DNA from 4 places in the Pseudoalteromonas sp. H103 genome. Region 1 is predicted to be linked to each of the others. Evidence: predicted binding sites of a transcription regulator. Region 1 holds the regulator's gene; each other region holds the start of a gene.
The links. The regulator sigma-54, encoded in region 1, starts transcription at its own class of promoters, with help from an activator protein. The targets are predictions, from matches to a motif close to GTTGGCACGNNNNTNGNNT.
Positions count from the first base shown of each region.

Region 2: a site for sigma-54 is predicted at 3,300-3,318, ahead of fliS (flagellar export chaperone FliS). Genes of this name have one in related genera too.
Region 3: a site for sigma-54 is predicted at 2,199-2,217, ahead of ATS74_RS16645 (amidase family protein). Genes of this name have one in related genera too.
Region 4: a site for sigma-54 is predicted at 1,119-1,137, ahead of ATS74_RS10215 (YggN family protein). Genes of this name have one in related genera too.

Region 1 covers NZ_LOFG01000001.1:70,223-74,733, reverse strand. Annotated here, with positions in the region: gene lptA (lipopolysaccharide transport periplasmic protein LptA) at 1-271, shown strand, start outside; gene lptB (LPS export ABC transporter ATP-binding protein) at 268-993, shown strand; gene ATS74_RS00390 (RNA polymerase factor sigma-54) at 1,063-2,562, shown strand; gene hpf (ribosome hibernation promoting factor) at 2,589-2,876, shown strand; gene ATS74_RS00380 (PTS sugar transporter subunit IIA) at 2,881-3,333, shown strand; gene rapZ (RNase adapter RapZ) at 3,350-4,195, shown strand; gene ATS74_RS00370 (HPr family phosphocarrier protein) at 4,238-4,510, shown strand.
Region 2 covers NZ_LOFG01000012.1:366,363-370,873, reverse strand. Annotated here, with positions in the region: gene ATS74_RS20225 (flagellin) at 55-405, shown strand; gene ATS74_RS09015 (flagellar protein FlaG) at 571-1,005, shown strand; gene fliD (flagellar filament capping protein FliD) at 1,065-2,471, shown strand; gene ATS74_RS09005 (hypothetical protein) at 2,543-2,839, opposite strand; gene fliS (flagellar export chaperone FliS) at 2,844-3,245, opposite strand; gene ATS74_RS08995 (sigma-54 dependent transcriptional regulator) at 3,607-4,511, shown strand, end outside.
Region 3 covers NZ_LOFG01000018.1:233,609-238,119, forward strand. Annotated here, with positions in the region: gene yddG (aromatic amino acid DMT transporter YddG) at 1-749, opposite strand, end outside; gene ATS74_RS16635 (TetR/AcrR family transcriptional regulator) at 915-1,568, shown strand; gene ATS74_RS16640 (putative 4-hydroxy-4-methyl-2-oxoglutarate aldolase) at 1,572-2,054, shown strand; gene ATS74_RS16645 (amidase family protein) at 2,391-3,599, shown strand; gene ATS74_RS16650 (gamma-glutamyltransferase family protein) at 3,596-4,511, shown strand, end outside.
Region 4 covers NZ_LOFG01000015.1:60,472-64,982, forward strand. Annotated here, with positions in the region: gene ATS74_RS10205 (glutathione peroxidase) at 1-481, shown strand, start outside; gene ATS74_RS10210 (PA3496 family putative envelope integrity protein) at 600-785, opposite strand; gene ATS74_RS10215 (YggN family protein) at 1,176-1,973, shown strand; gene ATS74_RS10220 (aminotransferase-like domain-containing protein) at 2,079-3,524, opposite strand; gene ATS74_RS10225 (DMT family transporter) at 3,626-4,511, shown strand, end outside.

The DNA.
Region 1 (4,511 bases):
TTATTTTGAAGAAAAACAAGCTGACGGCACAGTAATGAGCGCCAGTGCAAACGAAGTACGCTACGATGTTGCTAAGCGATTTTTAACGCTAGTTGGCGATGCTGAGGTCGCTCAAGCGGGGCAAAAAATCAATGCAAAAAGTATTACATACGACATGCAACAGCAATTAATTAGCGCCGAAAAAGATGAAAACTCTACCGATCGCGTTCACACTATTTTAGTGCCTGTTGAGCCTAAAAAAGTAAAAAAAAGTGACAAAGGCCAGCCATGAGTACATTAAAAGCAGAGCTATTAGCAAAAAGCTATAAAGGCCGTGAAGTAGTAAAAAATGTTGGCCTAGAAGTCAAAGCTGGCAGTATTGTTGGATTGCTTGGGCCTAACGGCGCAGGTAAAACCACTACGTTTTATATGATAGTGGGCCTTGTACCGAGTGATAAAGGCAAAATTTCTATTGATGAGAACGATATTACTCTTTTACCTATGCATAGTCGTGCTAGATTAGGCATAGGCTACTTACCACAAGAGTCATCAATTTTTAGAAAACTTACCGTTTATCAAAATTTAATGGCTATTTTAGAAACGCGTAAAGAGCTTAACAAAAAAGCAAGAGAAGATACGCTTAACAACTTGTTAGATGAATTTAGTATTCAACATATTCGAGACAGCCAAGGTATGGCTTTATCGGGTGGTGAGCGACGCCGCGTAGAAATTGCACGCGCACTAGCTGCTAATCCTAAATTTATATTGCTCGACGAACCCTTTGCAGGTGTAGACCCTATATCGGTGTTAGATATAAAGAAAATAATAGAACATCTTAAAAATCGTGGGATTGGTGTATTAATTACCGATCATAACGTAAGAGAAACCCTTGATGTTTGTGAAAAAGCCTACATTGTTTCTCATGGAGAGTTAATCGCTTCTGGTACACCAGAGCACGTATTAAATGACAAAACGGTACGCGATGTTTATTTAGGCGAGCAATTTAGGCTGTAACATTTACGCCATGTCTTTAAGCATCTGCTAGTATTAATTATAACAACATAAAAGGATTGTTAGAGATACATGAGGCAATCATTACAGCTGCGCATGGGCCAGCAACTTACAATGACTCCACAACTGCAACAAGCAATTCGTTTGTTGCAACTCAGTACATTGGATCTCCAGCAAGAAATACAAGAAGCGCTTGATAGCAATCCGCTTCTAGAAGTAGATGAACAAGATTACACGGAAGAATCAGCTGGCAAAAACGAGCAAAAAGCAGATAACGATGAATTAACCGTAAGTGCTAATGCCGACGAAAAACCAAGCGAGTACGAGCAAGACAGTGGTGAAGCACTTACTAAAGACACCGTAAGTGACGAAATGGCTATGGATGTAAGCTGGGATGAGTACATGAGCGCAGCTCCTGCTTCATCATCAGGCCCTATGCCAGAAGATGAGTCTATTTATCAAGGTGCTTCAACCGAAACTCTTCACGAATACCTAATGTGGCAATTACAGCTCACGCCGTTTAGCCCTACTGATGAAGCAATTGCAATAGCGATTGTTGAAGCAGTCGATGACTCAGGTATATTAACGCTAAGCTGTGAAGATATTTTAGAAAGCTTTAATCAAGAGAACGACGACGAAGGCGAAGTTGAACTTGATGAAATAGAAGCCGTTTTAAAACGTATTCAGTTGTTTGATCCGGTGGGTATAGCAGCTCGTAGCTTACAAGAGTGTTTGTGTATTCAGCTAAATCAGTTTGATAAAGATACGCCTTTTATCAATGAAACAAAGATGATTTTAACCGATCATATTGACCTATTAGCGGCTCGCGACTATCGTACATTAATGAAGAAAACTAAGCTCAAAGAAGACGAGCTTAAAGAAGTAATGACGTTAATTCACACTCTAAACCCTAAGCCAGCAGATACTATTGTAAGGGAAGAATCAGAGTATGTGATCCCCGATGTATCAGTTAAAAAAATAAAAGGCCGTTGGGTAGTTGAGCTAAACCCAGATAGCATGCCTAAGATACGTGTTAATAGCCAATATGCAGCTATGTCACGAACAGTTAAATCTAGTGGTGACAGTCAATTTATTCGCTCTCATTTACAAGAAGCTAAATGGTTTATAAAGAGCCTAGAGAGTAGAAACGACACACTACTAAAAGTAACTAATTGTATTGTTAAGCAACAACAGGGCTTTTTTGAACACGGTCCAGAAGCCATGAAACCTATGGTTTTAAACGATGTTGCTGAAATGGTAGAAATGCACGAGTCGACTATTTCGCGTGTAACTACTCAAAAGTATATGCACACGCCACGTGGTATATTTGAGCTTAAATACTTTTTCTCAAGCCACGTAAGCACCGAAAATGGTGGTGAGTGTTCATCTACAGCAATACGTGCTTTGATTAAAAAACTGATTGCCGCAGAAAACTCAGCAAAACCATTGAGTGATAGTAAAATTGCGGATATATTGGCTGAGCAAGGAATTAAAGTAGCTAGACGCACAATCGCAAAATACCGCGAATCTCTGGCTATTCCACCGTCTAATCAACGAAAGAGTTTGATATAAGACGCAAAACAAAGAGGAAAACGCTTATGCAACTAAACTTAACTGGTCGTCATGTAGATGTTACTGATTCATTAAGAGACTACGTAAATAATAAATTTGCAAAGCTAGAAAGGCATTCTGATCATATAAACAATGTTCATGTCATTCTCGATGTAGAAAAACTTAACCAAAAAGCTGAAGCTACAATCCATGTAAGTGGTGCAGAGTTATTTGCATCTACCGAACATCAAGACATGTATGCTGCCATAGACTCGTTGATTGACAAGCTCGATCGTCAAGTTATTAAACACAAAGAGAAGCTTGCTCGACATTAATATGATGAAATTAAGCTCACTTATATGCCAGGACTGCAGCAAAGCTGCGGTCCTTTTTAATAGCAAAAAAAGAATTTTAGAGTTTATTAGCGAACTCGCTCATGAAAAGCTTCCTTATCTTTCTCAGCAAGATATTTTGTGTGCTCTAATGAATAGAGAGAAGCTTGGTAGCACAGGCATAGGCCGTGGTATTGCAATTCCTCATGGAAGAATGAGTGGCGCAGAAGAGCCATTAGCAATAGTGCTTGTAAGCGAGACAGCCGTAAATTTTGATGCGATTGATAACCGCCCTGTTGATATATTTGTTGCACTCATCGTACCAGATGGTGATAACCAACAGCACCTAAAGACTCTCGCAACCATAGCTGATAAACTAAATGACAAAGAATTTTGTAAACAGTTACGCTGTGCAAAATCCGATGCTGAGCTTTACCAAGTTATTGTTAATCAATCGTAGTTTAAAAGGGTGATAAATGGAGTTAATTATCATAAGTGGCCGCTCTGGTTCTGGGAAGTCGGTTGCTTTACGCGTTGTAGAAGATTTAGGTTATTATTGCGTAGATAACATTCCAGTAAACCTACTGCCTTCTTTAGTGCGAAGCGTATCGGATACCTACGATAAAATTGCTGTAAGCATAGATGTGCGTAACATCCCTAAAGAGCAAGATGAGTTTAACGATATTCTTGAATACCTCCCGGGCTTTGCAAATCCCACTTTATTTTATTTAGATAGTGACGATCAAACTCTGATCAAACGCTTTTCTGAAACACGCCGATTACACCCGCTTTCTATTGACTCGTTACCACTTGATTTAGCGATAAAAAAAGAAAAACAACTGCTAGATGTATTAGTAACCCGCGCAGATTTTATGCTCGATACAACCGACTTAAGTGTTCATCAGTTAGCTGAGTCTATTCGTGAAAAAATTCTCGGTAAAAAAGATAAGCAACTTATTGTAACCTTTGAATCGTTTGGCTTTAAACACGGTATTCCTAAAGAAGCTGACTACGTATTTGATGCTCGATTTTTGCCAAATCCGCATTGGGAGCCAGAGCTTAAGCCTTTAAATGGTTTAGACCAACCTGTTAAAGATTACTTAGCGAGTCACAGCATAGTACAAAAATTCACTTGGCAAATTCAAACATTTGTACAAACATGGCTACCACACCTAGAGCGTAATAATCGTAGTTACTTAACGATTGCCATTGGCTGTACGGGCGGGCAACACCGTTCGGTGTATTTAGCACAAACAATTGGTGAGAGCTTTGCGATGACACACCCTAACGTAAAAATTAGACACCGCGAACAAGAAAAATAATACAGCCGAATAATCACCAGTTCAGCTTACATAGAGTAACTTATGCATTGTGAAGACACTTTTTTAATAAAAAACAAACTTGGCTTACACGCCAGAGCTGCCACTGTACTTGCGCAATTAGCCGTGCAGTTTGATGCCACAATTACACTGTTTCAAGATGATAAAGAAGCAGCTGGCGATAGCGTACTTGCATTAATGCTACTAGAAAGCAGCCAAGGTAAAGAAGTTAAAGTAGTGTGTGAAGGCCCCGATTCTGAGCAAGCCTTACATGCTGTTGGACAACTAATAGCACAACGATTTAATGAACAAGAATAAT
Region 2 (4,511 bases), on a different contig from region 1:
GCTGTTCAGTTAAATTCTTCAGAAACATTTACAGCACAAACAGCTGTTACAACTATGGCTCAAAGCACAACTGCCGTTACAAGTACGCTAACAGATGTTGATGATGTTGATATCACTACTCAAACTGGTTCACAAGATGCGTTAGCAATTATCGATAACGCAATTGCTAATATTGATGCACAACGAGCTGGTTTGGGTGCGGTTCAAAACCGTTTTGACCATACTATCAGCAACCTTGCAAACATCTCTGAAAACGTATCTGCTTCACGTAGCCGTATTCAAGACACAGACTTTGCAACTGAGACGGCAGAGATGACGAAAAACCAAATCTTGCAACAAGCGGGTACGTCAATCTTATCGCAAGCGAATCAGTTACCACAAACAGCTCTTAGCTTATTAGGTTAATAAGTAATACGTTATAGCTTAATGGGTAGCTAGCTAGTACAAAAAGTCAGTATTAGTTTTAAAAAAAGGAGGTGGCTTTAGCTACCTCCTTTTGTGGTTTAAGGGTATAAATTAAGCTATTGTTAGTCTAATAACTATACAAGTTCGGCAATGTTAGGAGGCGTTATGAACACCATTACTTCAAACGCAGAAGTTACTATAGCATCAACATCTTTAACTGGTGAAGATAAACAAATAGGTCAATCTGGCTCAGTATTGACTCAGCGTGCTGTTGATGACGTAAATAAAACGGATGAACAAGGCTCACAAAATCAGTTAAATAACCAATACGCACAACAAGGTTTAGAGGGTAATAGTTCACAAAATCAACAGCTTGAACGTGAGCAGCTAGAAAAAGTGGCGCAACAATTGCAAGACTTTATGGGTGAGATGAATCGTAGCCTGCAATTTCAAGTTGATGAAGATTCAGGACGTGATGTAATTAAAATACTAGACAAAACCAGTGGTGATGTAATTAAGCAGTATCCTTCAGAAGAAGTGCTTAGCTTAGTATCTAAGCTCTCAGAGTCTGCTGGTATTTTAATTGATCAAACTGTTTAGCGTTTATAACCACGCATATATAAGCGGTTAAATTATATTAAGTCTTTAAGGGGTAAAATATGTCTATTTCGTTCAATGGCTTGGGCTCTGGTTTAGCTGTGTCAGATATTGTTGATGCATTAGTTAATGCTGAGCAAGCTCCTGCTGAGGCTCGTTTAAATACTCAAGAAAGTAATTTAACTACTGATATTTCTGCTGTGGGAGCTCTAAAATCTGCACTACAGCAAGTGCAAACAGCAATGGAAGCGTTAGGTGATTCAGATAATTACCAAAAACGCAGTACGTCAGGCAATGATGATTTCATCTCTATTAGTGCTGATGAAGACGCACAGCCAGGTGGTTATTCTGTAAAGGTTAATAACCTTGCTACGGAGCATAAAATACTTTCTGAAGCCTTTGATGCTGATGCTGCTGTGGGTGAAGGTACAATGACTCTCAGCTCGGGCGACAGCAGCTTTGATATTGAAGTATCAGACACTGCTACTTTAAGTGAAATTAGAGATGCAATTAACGACAGCAGCGATAACGATAGTATAAACGCAACAATAATTACAGATGATACCGGTCAGCACTTAGTACTTTCTGCCAAAAATAGCGGTCTTGAAAATGAGATTAAAGTAGAAGTAGCAGATACAGATGGTGATAACACGGATACAAATGGGTTATCCCTGTTAGCATTTGACTCTGCAGGGGTTCAAAATGCGTCTGAAATTATCGCAGCTACCGATGCATCAATTACTATTGATGGTTCTCTTACTGTTAGTAACGCGTCAAATACGTTCACCGATGTAATAGATGGAATTACTATAACTGCAAAAAAAGCACATGACACTGATGATGATTTAAGTGATATATCAGTAACCGAAAATAACAATAATATTCAATCAGGCTTAAATAACTTTATTTCCAGCTATAACGAACTACTTGAGCTTAGTAATACCCTCGGTGCTTCAAGTGAAGATGGCGCTGGTGTAATGGCCGGTGACTCGTTACTTCGTGGTGTTATGTCTAAATTACGAGAGCAGATTACCGACTCTGTTGATTTAGGTAATGGTAACTCATTATCACTTTCTCAGTTAGGTGTTGAAGCAGATCGTTATGGAGTACTGACGCTTAATACCGAGACATTAAATGATAAAATTGATGAAAACGTTGGTTTAGTGCAACAGTTTTTTGTAGGCAGTGATGATGACGAAGATGGTTTTGCCCAATCATTTGACGAACTAATGAGTTTTTATACCGACACCGACGGTATTATTCAGAATCGTATTGATAGTAAAACAAATCAACTTGAAGATATTGACGATCAGCGTGAAAGCTTAACAAGTAAAATGGAGTCGCTTTCTTCCCGATTATACGCTCAATATAACGCTATGGATTTACTGGTAGCGAGCCTAAACTCTACTAGTAGCTATGTGCAAGCTCAGCTTGAAAATATGCCAGGAGTGGTAAGCAATAACTCTTAATACTAGTTATGAGCACAAAAAAACCGTTTAAAAAAACGGTTTTTTTGTGCCTGCTATTTACATGAGAGCAATTAAACCGATTTATATGCTGAGATTGCTTTGCCCGATTTTTTTTGCTTAATTATAGCTTTAGATGATTCATTTTTTGCAGCTATAGCCTGCTTGCTTATAGCGTTTATAACAGCTTGTATAGTCTCTAATTCTTGAGTGTTTGGTGGTGTATCACTTTCGCACCAGCTTTTAAGTTCACTATTTAAAGTATCCATAATTGGCTTGGCTTCTTCTGCTTTATTGCTTTGTACTAATGCTTCAATATTATTAAGCAGCTCATGAATATGCTCTGCTTTAACTGAAAGGCTTTGACCCATAGCATTATACCGCAGGACTGCGTTGATCTGCAGGAATACTATCCCAACCTTCTTTTATTTCTTTAATGATGCTTGAAACTTCAACAACTGCTTCAATATCATTATTTATATTAGCTTGCGTTAATTTGCGCTGGCAGTAGGCGTATAGCGCCAATAAATTATCAGAAATACTAGGATCTTGTTCTACTTCTAAATTAAGCGCATCTTGCAGTGCACCTAATAATAAAATGCATGCTGAGAGGTTTTCGCCTTTTTTTTCTATTTCTTTGCGTTCAATAAAACCCTTAGTAGCAGCTAAGCGACCAATAATATTACTAAAAATAAGGTTTATTTGTTCATACGGCGCCATTTCTGCAATGTTACTTGCACGAACTTGACTGTATTTTTTCAGTGAGACATGTGCCATGGGAAAATCCTAAAATTTAACTACTAAAATTATGTAAAACTTATACCAAAATAAAAGCAATATTAATGCCAAGCGTTTTACATTTGTATAGTTATCGGCATTGTTACTTTCAACTTAAGTAAATAATAGCTTATATATTTTGTATATTGGGTAATTTGTACTTTAAAATTTTTAGTTAGCTTTTATATAAGGTTTTTATAAATTGATACTTAATGATTAATTCTTAAGTATGATTGATTTTACTAGTCCGTCTGTTTTTTGGCGTTTATGTCAAAAAACTGCCGCTATCGCTTGCATCCACGCTGAACTGGCTTACAATTTAACTAATTAAATAAATTAGTGAAAGTACGGCTCGCTAACTATGATCTTGATTTTAGATAATAATAACAATCGCTCAATAGGATTAAACGCATCACTTACCTTTATAGGTGAGGCTGTACAATTGCTAGATGAATCTAGCTTTGAGCAAATATGCAGTAAATATCAGCAGCAAGAATGCATAGTAATTTTAGGTGCATTGCAAAGCTTAGATCACGAAAGCTTAATTAAACGCTACCCAACACTTCCTTTTTTATTAATTGGTGAAACACTTAAGCCACTACTAAGTATTGCAAATGTTGTAGGCTTAATTTGTGAGCCTTTTAATCACGAAGTAACCACGCAATTGCTGCACGATTGCCAGCAGTATCAACGTATGTTACCAACTGACCATAAAGGCCATAAACCTCATAAATCATTTGATGGTTTAGTAGGTGAAACTGATGCAGTTAAAGACGTACGCTTTTTAATTGAGCAAGTGGCTAAAACCGATGCAAACGTGCTTATTTTAGGTGAGTCGGGCACAGGTAAAGAGGTTGTTGCGCGCAACGTGCACTTATTGTCTAAGCGTAATACAGGGCCGTTTGTGCCGGTTAACTGTGGTGCAATACCTGGGGAGTTGCTTGAAAGTGAGTTGTTTGGGCACGAAAAAGGGGCGTTTACAGGGGCTATATCGGCGCGTAAAGGACGTTTTGAACTTGCTCAAGGTGGTACACTATTTTTAGATGAAATAGGTGATATGCCGCTGCAAATGCAAGTTAAGTTACTAAGGGTGTTGCAAGAACGCAGCTACGAGAGAGTGGGTGGCACAAAAGCCATACAGGCTGATGTGCGGGTTATTGCCGCTACTCACCGCAACCTCGAAAACATGATAGAAGAGGGGAGTTTTAGAGAAGATTTATATTATCGCTTGAATGTATTCCCTATTGAAAACCCTTCGCTAAGTGA
Region 3 (4,511 bases), on a different contig from region 1:
GTACCAAGCAGCATTAAGTTACCGCCAATAATTGCTTGGTTCCAGAGTGCATAACCACTGCCTACCACTATACCTGCTAAAACAAGCGTAATTGTTGCATGTATTGAAAACACCATAGCGGGTTCATCACTTAAACCATATAGCACCCACAAACTTGACGCTGTGGCTATAAAAAACAGCACTATGGCGTTTTTACCATTACTGCTTTTTTGAGTGATTACACAGTATACAGACCAAATAAACGGCGCTACAAAAGCCAATAAATAAGCCGTAGGATTACTTGCAAAGTTGTTGGTAATACTACTAATAGATAAACCACTATCACCGCCAACACACCACGCTACACCAAAAAAGGCGAGCAACATGCCAGGGTAAATCCAAAAACTTACTTTACTACGGTTAACTATAATACTGAGTAAAATAGTAAGCGTGGGCCATAAGTAATTTATAACGGCCATTTCTACTGCTTGGTAGCGATTATTAGCCAGCCCCACAAACAGCGCCAAACACACCTCATAAAGTGCAAATAAAACAGTACCCCAAATAATATAGCGTTTATTAAAACCACCTAATTTTGGCGGCCCCATTACCATAATTAAAAAAAGTGTACTTACGCTGTACATAAGCGCAGCACCACCAATGGGGCCAAATAACTCAGACACATCACGCAGCAAAGCAACTAAACAGCTCCATAATAAAATAGCGGCGATGCCATAAAGTGTATATTTATGATTAGAAAAAAAGCCCATTAACTACCTAAAAGTACTACCTGCATTTAGGGGTACGCTACCAGTAATTATGCGCTTAAACAATTGTTACTAATACTTTTATATAAAATAAAGCAAATTTTAGTATTTGACCTTTCGGTCAGTAAAGTTACAATCAATCAACACCTTAAACTCAGCAACGCCATAATGACCACACAAACAAAGCCAAATAAAAAAGAACTCACCCGAGAGAAAAACCAAAAGTTAATACTCGATGCCGCAGAGCAATTGTTTTCTCAGCTTGGTTACGATGGCGCTAGCATGAGTATGGTTGCCAAAGAGGCATGCGTGCCTAAAGCCAATATTTTATATTACTTTAAAAGTAAAGACGGCCTATACGAAGCCGTAATAGACCGCATAATAGCGCATTGGAACTTAGGGCTAGATAATGTAACCCCTGAGGACGACCCTGCTCATGTGCTTTATAACTACATTAAAAGCAAAGTAATACTTGCCGTTAATCAGCCTTTGCAATCGCGTTTATTTGCCAACGAAATACTGCGTGGTGCACCGTACCTTCAAAACTACTTTAGAACTAATACACGCCCTTGGGTAAAGCAAAAGGTTGATGTTTTTCAAGCATGGATTGACGCCGATAAAATGGATAACGTTGACCCTTACCATTTATTATTTACCATTTGGTCAACCACACAATACTACGCCGACTTTCAAGCTGAAGTACTGCTAGTTATGAACAAATTAGAATACGATAAAACCGATGTGGCACACATTACGCAGTCAATTGCCCACATTATTTTAAAAGGTATTGGCTTAAAAATACCCGAGCAAAGTGAGGCTTAACCCATGGATAACTTTACAACCCCCGATTTATTTGACGATCACCTCGAGAGCGTACAAGTAGCCGACAGCGGCCTGCGCCATTTTGGTAAAAAAACCACGTTTAGTGGCCAAGCAGTTACCGTTACCTGCCCAGAAGACAATTCATTTGCCGCTGATATACTGCATGAAAACGGCAAGGGCAAAATATTAGTTATTGATGGCTTTGCCAGTAAACGCTTTGCTTTTATAGGCGATATAATGGCAGAGCGCGCATTAAAAAATGGCTGGGAAGGCGTTGTTATTAACGGCTGTTGCCGCGATATAGAAATACTTGCCACTATGGATTTACCCGTAATGGCGCTTGGCTCAACTCCGCGTAGTACTTTAAAGCGTGGGTTTGGTGATAAAAACCAAACAGTAACTATGCTTAGCACCACAATTAAGCCAAATGATTGGTTATACGCCGATGTAAACGGCTTAATAATTAGCCCAAACGCACTATTGTAAACCCCCGACTTACAACCAAGATGGTGCAAACACGCACCAACTTGGTGTATTTTCACCTCTAAATTACGCCCTCTTTATTGCTTAAATTTTTATAAACACCATACAAACCCATAAAAACCTGACCGAACGGACAACTTTATTGTATTTGGCATTGCTTTTGCTTAGCTTTTAGGCAATATAATAAGCTAACCGATTAAAAAGCGGATCAGGCTCTGTAAAATAAAAATAAGATGTTACGCAGTGGGCTGAAAAATAATAATAATTAATTCGTCTTTTTAATCACCCTAAATCTGATTATAACCAGTTGGTCAGATTTACTTTATAACGAGTGGTGATATGAGTACCAAAACACATAATAATTTTACCGGTATTTTTTGTGACCATGGCCCAAAAGCATGGCAAACACACACCCACGGCGCACTTATCAATAAGCGCCTTGCAGTAAAAGATGTATTTGCTGTTAAAGGTGAGCGCAACAGCGCAGGTAACCCTAATTGGTTTAAAGCAGCAAAACCTGCCCAGCAAACAGCAAGTGCGGTAAATAAGTTAATGAACGAGGGTTGTAGCTTTACAGGCTTTACCCACACCGATGAGCTTGCTTACAGCTTAGAGGGGAATAACATTCACTATGGGGCGGCACAAAACCCAAAACTTAGCGGTCATGCAAGTGGCGGTTCGAGTATGGGATCGGCGGCCGCCGTTGCTGCTAACTTAGCCGATATTGGCTTAGGTACCGATACTGGCGGCTCTATTAGAATACCCGCAAGTTACTGCGGCTTATTTGGTATAAGACCCAGCCATAACGTGATTGAAAAAGACGGCCTAATTCCGCTAGCTCCCCCTTTTGATACCATTGGCTGGCTTACCCAAAGTGCAGAACTACTAAGCGATGTAGGCAATGTACTGTTACCAAATCAAGCTATTAATAACGTTGATACTTTAGTAATTTGTGAGCCGTTATTTGAGCTAGTAAGCCCTGCTTTACAAACACCTATTAAGCAACTACTTGAAAAAACCAAGCCTTATTTTAAGCACCATAAAGAATTTGAACTGCCTAATAGCAACTTATTAAGCGAACTCGCTGATAGTTTTAGAATATTGCAAGGGCGCGCAATAGCTAAAACGCATAAAGATTGGCTTCAATTGCCAGGGCAACTTCCCCAGTTTGCTCCGGCAATTGCGGCACGTTTTAAAATGGCACTGGCACTAACCGCCCAAGAAGAGCAAGAAGCACTAAAAGTACAAACTCAGTGGCAAACACTAATAACTAAAAACCTAAACACAAAAAGTTGTTTATTTTTGCCAACCACACCCACAACCGCACCTAAATTGGGCACCAACACAAGCGCCTTACGTATGCAAATTATAACTTTATCTGCCATTGCGGGCTTGAGCCGCTCGGCGCAAGTTCACTTACCATTGGCTAATTTAGAAAATGGCCACCCATATGGGTTTTCATTAATGATGAGCCACGGCAACGATAAAAGCCTACTTGCCTGCGTACAACAATTAGCTGCACACTTTAAACAGGACACACCTGCATGAGCACACACAACATTGCATTTACTGCCCCGCACTTTTCAGCGACCGAGGCAGGCACCTTTATACTAAAACAAGGCGGTACAGCCACAGAAGCAATGGTAGCGGCTGCGGCTGCGATTAGCGTGGTTTACCCACATATGAACTCGATTGGCGGCGACAGCTTTTGGCTTATTGATAACCCAAACCAAAGCCACCCTACCGCAATTGATGCATGCGGGCGCGCACCAAGCGACATAAGTGCCTACAGCAATGAGCCACACATACCAGAGCGAGGTGGTTTAAGCGCATTGACTCAAGCGGCTACGCTTCGTGGCTGGCAAAAAGCACTTGAGGTAGATAAGCACGCAGCATTGCCACTAAGTACTATTTTAGCGCCTGCTATTAAGCTTGCCCGCGAAGGTTTTACTGTTACAAAAAGCCTGCAAGCGGGCTGCGAAAAACTGGCAAGTGTTGCCAATACTAACGATGCCTTTAAAGCGCTATACATCCCCAACGGTAAACCTTTACAAGCAGGGCAACACTTTAAAAATCCAAAACTTGCCAATACCTTTGAGCACTTAGCCGAGCATGGCTTAAACGCTTTTTACCAAGGGCCGTTAGCAGAGTCGTTTGCAAACGATTTAGCTGCCGCAGGCAGTGCAATTACACGCGCAGATATTGCCAATACTCAGGCCGATTTAGTAACGCCGCTCAGTGCTAATTTATCGGGCATACAGTGTTATAACTTGCCCGCCCCCACGCAAGGCGTGCATTCTTTGCAAATAATTGGCGCTGTTAATAAACTAAAACATTTAGCCAAAACAGAGGCTGATTGGATGCACTTAATTGTTGAGGCAACCAAACAAAGCTTTACCCACCGCCCTATACTTTGGGCCGACCCAGATGCGCTTGGCGATGATTATAAAAACGCACTAA
Region 4 (4,511 bases), on a different contig from region 1:
TTATCAATTAAGCACAACTAGCTTACAAGGCCAGCCCATTAACTTTAGTGATTTTGAGGGGAAGGTTGTACTTATCGTAAATACCGCGAGTGAATGTGGGTTTACCTACCAGTATGAGTCTCTTCAGGCCTTACATAATAAGTATGCAAGCCAGGGTTTGGTTATTTTGGGTTTTCCGTGTAATCAATTTGGTCAGCAAGAGCCCGGCGACGCCACCCAAATAGAGCAAGGCTGTTTAATTAACTACGGTGTTAGTTTTTTAATGTCGGCCAAAGTCGATGTAAACGGTGAGCATGCCCATCCTATTTTTCGTTATCTAAAATCAGCATTACCTGGTTTTTTAACACGTAAAATAAAATGGAACTTCACTAAGTTTTTAATAGCGGCCGATGGCACACCAATTAAACGCTATGCTCCTTTTACTAAACCTGAAAAGCTAGAAATAACCATTCAAAAAGCACTTAAAAACATTACGGCATAAAATTAATAAAGAGGCGTATAGCCTCTTTATTGCCAGTTAAAACTAAGCGTTAAACATGTTTATAACCACACGTATAAATACCTAAACAAAACTGGCGATGTATTTTTACTAGTACAATTTACTCTATGTAATCACTTAAATCGTCTTCGCCTAGGTTTTTACGCAAGCGTTTTTGTTCAAGATAGTCTTCCAACTTTTTCTTAACTTTTTGCTTGTTTTTATCATGTTGATTACGCCCGACCATTTCGTATTCGTCTTCAACAAAATCATCATCTAGCGCATCGTAACTAAATGTCTTACCCACAACCCACTCCATAAAGTGTTTGAGACCAATTAAGGATTTTATAATCGCAATAATTGGTGAAATTAAAAATGTTCAGTACTAAATATGATTTACAAATTAGTACCAAAATAAAGCTATGTAGCTATCGTAAATAGTCTTCATGTCAGTATTGTGAATAAATAGCGCTAAATTCGAATTGAGGAAAGTGAGAGTTTTTTATCGTATCGATAAATAAAATTTATCACTTTTTATTTTTTAGCCAATTTGACTAAAAAATAGTTATTTACTTAATGAAAGCATCATTATTAAGCCGCCTACAAACACGTAACCCATTGTTTAGAATAAACAAATAAAACTGGCACTAAACTTGTTATTAGTTAATCGTCATCAACAAAAAAGTAGAGAACAAACATGAAAAAATTACTATTAGTAAGTGCTTTAATTTGTACGCCCGCTGCAATGGCTCACAACGATAACGATTCTGCAATTTCATTTAGTAATGGACAGTGCAATGTTGAATTTAAAAATGATGTACGTATTAAGCCAAACGAACTAGAAATTTTTACAGCTAATAATCGCACCATGCAGTTCACTACTGACGGTGATTTAACTATAAACGGTGAGTTAATTAACCTTAATAGCAACCAACGCGCAGCGTTAAACACCTACTCTGATAGCTTACGCACTCAATTACCTGAAGTAGCTAATATAGCTTTAGAAGGCGTTAAAATTGCGGGTGTTGCACTAGCTGAAGTAGGCAACGCATTTAATATTGATGGCTTAGATAATATGTCTGAGCTGATGGACGATATTAAAATGGAAGTAGAAAACACTTTTTATCAGCAAGGCACCTTTGTTATGGGCCAGCAAAGCTTTAATCAGTTTGGTGAAAACTTTGAGCAGCAATTCGAAAATCAAATAGAAACGGCTGTTGAGTCTGCTGTTATGCAATCAATGGGCAGCATTTTAGTTGCACTAGGCTCTGAATTATTAGGCTCAGGTGGTGATATGGAAGCATTTGAGCAGCGCATGGAAAATATGGGCGCACAAATAGAAGAAAAAGTAGAACTACATGCTAATGCACTTGAAGAACGTGCTAACGATTTATGTGGCAACTTTGCCGACATTGCTAAGCAAGAAGAGCAATTAGTAGCACAGTTACCTGAGCTTCAAGGCTATGAGTTATTTACAATTAAACCAACTAAGTAACCCAAGTAACCCAAGTAACCCAAGTAACCCAAGTAACCATATTTAATATCCCTTTAGCAGCATTTAAGTTTACTTAAATGCTGCTTTTTTATGTACTGATTTACATTATTTTTTAGCTAATAAAGTAAGCTCGCCTAATGTAATAATAGCGCGCTCCATTTGCTCACTCCATTGCACACCATAACTTAATCTAAAACAGCTTTTATATTTACTCGTCGCAGAAAATATAAGCCCAGGCGTTATGCTTATACCTACCTCAAGCGCCAGTAAAAAAAGCTTTTGGCTATCGTACTCGCCACCTAAGTCGAGCCAAATAACACAGCCGCCTTGAGGGTCACTTATGCGGGTATTTTTTGGCATAGCTTGTTGTAAACAAAAGCGCATACGGTCTTTGTTCGTTCGCAAGCGCTGCCTTAATACCTTTAAGTTTCTATCGTATTCACCGCTGGCAATAAATTCCGATAACGTCCATTGATTAATTAACGATGTTGAGCAACTTAAAGCGCGCTTATAGCGCCGAGCTTGCTGAGCGTACTTACCCGCAATTAACCAACCAACACGATAGCTAGGCGCTGCCGTTTTAGAAAAAGAGGAGCAGCTAATTACGAGCCCTTTTTTTGAATAGGTTTGCGCTGGTGTACCTCGCTGTGGGGTAAAGTATAGATCGCCGTAAACGTCATCTTCAATAAGTACCACGTTATGGCTTTCTATTAGCTCTACCATTTGCTTGCGATTTTTATCGTTCATAAAGCTGCCAACTGGATTGCTAATCGCAGTAGAAAATAAACATGCTTTAATGTCGTGATCGTTTAATGCTTGCTCTAAGTCGTTAAGCCAAATTCCGTTATCTGGACACAGAGGTATTTCGAGTGCTTTTAAGCCTAAACTTTCTATTAATTCAATAATACCGTGATAACACGGGGTCTCTATGGCAACGGCATCACCGGGCTTTGTTACACACTTAAGCGCTATTGCAAGCGCCTCTTGCGCACCATTAGTGATCACCAGCTCGTCTATATTAATACCTATACCAAAACCCAAATAATAATGTATAAGCTGCTTTTTTAACGGTACAAAACCATCCATTGGGCCATAATTAATGGCGCTGTTACCAGCAATTGTCATCACTCGGCGCATATTTCTCGCAAGTGCTTTATCGGTTGGGGCAGCCGCAACGGGGTTTGCGATACCAAAAGGCACTACGTTAACTTGATGAATCGCACTATATACTTGCTCTATTAGCGCTTGTTTATTAACAATAACAGGCTCGCGGCTTAGCTTTACACGCTTAGGAAGACTGCGTGCTATAGCGACGGCTTTTAAAAAATAGCCTGATTTTTCTCTTGCCTCTATTAAGCCTTGATCTTCAAGCGTTTGATAAGCCTGCTTTACTGTAGGAATACTTATGTTTAGGTTAGTAGCCATTTTTCTTAGAGATGGCAGCTTTTCGCCGGGCAACAAAACATGCTGTTCGCTCATATCTTTAATAAGTTGAATAACTTGCTGATATAAAAATTCAGGGGGTTTGTTGTTTACGGTTTTTAAGTTCATCGCACACCAAATCTGTATAGGTTACATTTTTACTTTTCTGTATATGGTAAGTATACAGCTAGCTCTTAAAATAACCACTCACCCGGTATTTAGGATCGACAATGAAAAGTGCAGCGCTATACATTACAACTGTTTTAATTTGGGGTTCTACTTGGCTAGCTATAGAGTTTCAGCTAGGTGATATTGCTGTAGAGCTGTCGCTATTATATCGCTTTGCTATCGCAGCCGCGCTAATGTGGTTATATGTAGCGTACAAAAAACCCGACATGCGCTTTTCATTAGTAGACCATGGTTTTTTTGTGCTGTTGGCAATATGTAACTTTAGCCTAAATTATTTAATGCTTTATTGGGCGCAAAACTATTTAACGTCAGCCATGACCTCAATTGCGTTTTCTATGCTGCTGGTTATGAATATAGTAAATACACGATTATTTTTTGGAAAGCCTATATCTAAGCGAATCTATGCAGGCGCAGTACTTGCTGTACTGGGCATAACGTGTCTATTTTGGCCACAACTACAGCAGTTCGACTTGAGTAATGGTGCGTTGGTCGGGTTACTACTTGCTCTTAGTGGCACCTTTGTGGCTTCATTAGGAAACATGGTAAGCGTAAGAAACTCACGCAAGCAAATTGGTGTACTCCAAGGCAATGCCTGGGGCATGTTATACAGCGCAATTGGTTTAGTTTTATATGTACTAATGAGCGATGTGCAATTTAGTTTAAACGCACCAAGTAGTTACTGGCTTTCATTACTTTATTTATCAATATTTGGCACTGTAATAGCGTTTAGCTGCTACTTTGCGCTACTTAAAAATATTGGCCCTGAGAAAGCCAGCTACGTTATTGTACTGTTCCCGCTTGTTGCGGTAACACTCAGTAGCTTTTTTGAAGGCTTTGAGTGGCATGCAAATACCTTTGCAGGATTTAGCTTAGTACTTTTAGGTAATGCCATCGTGCTTACCCCTACAAAACAAATTAATGCCTTTT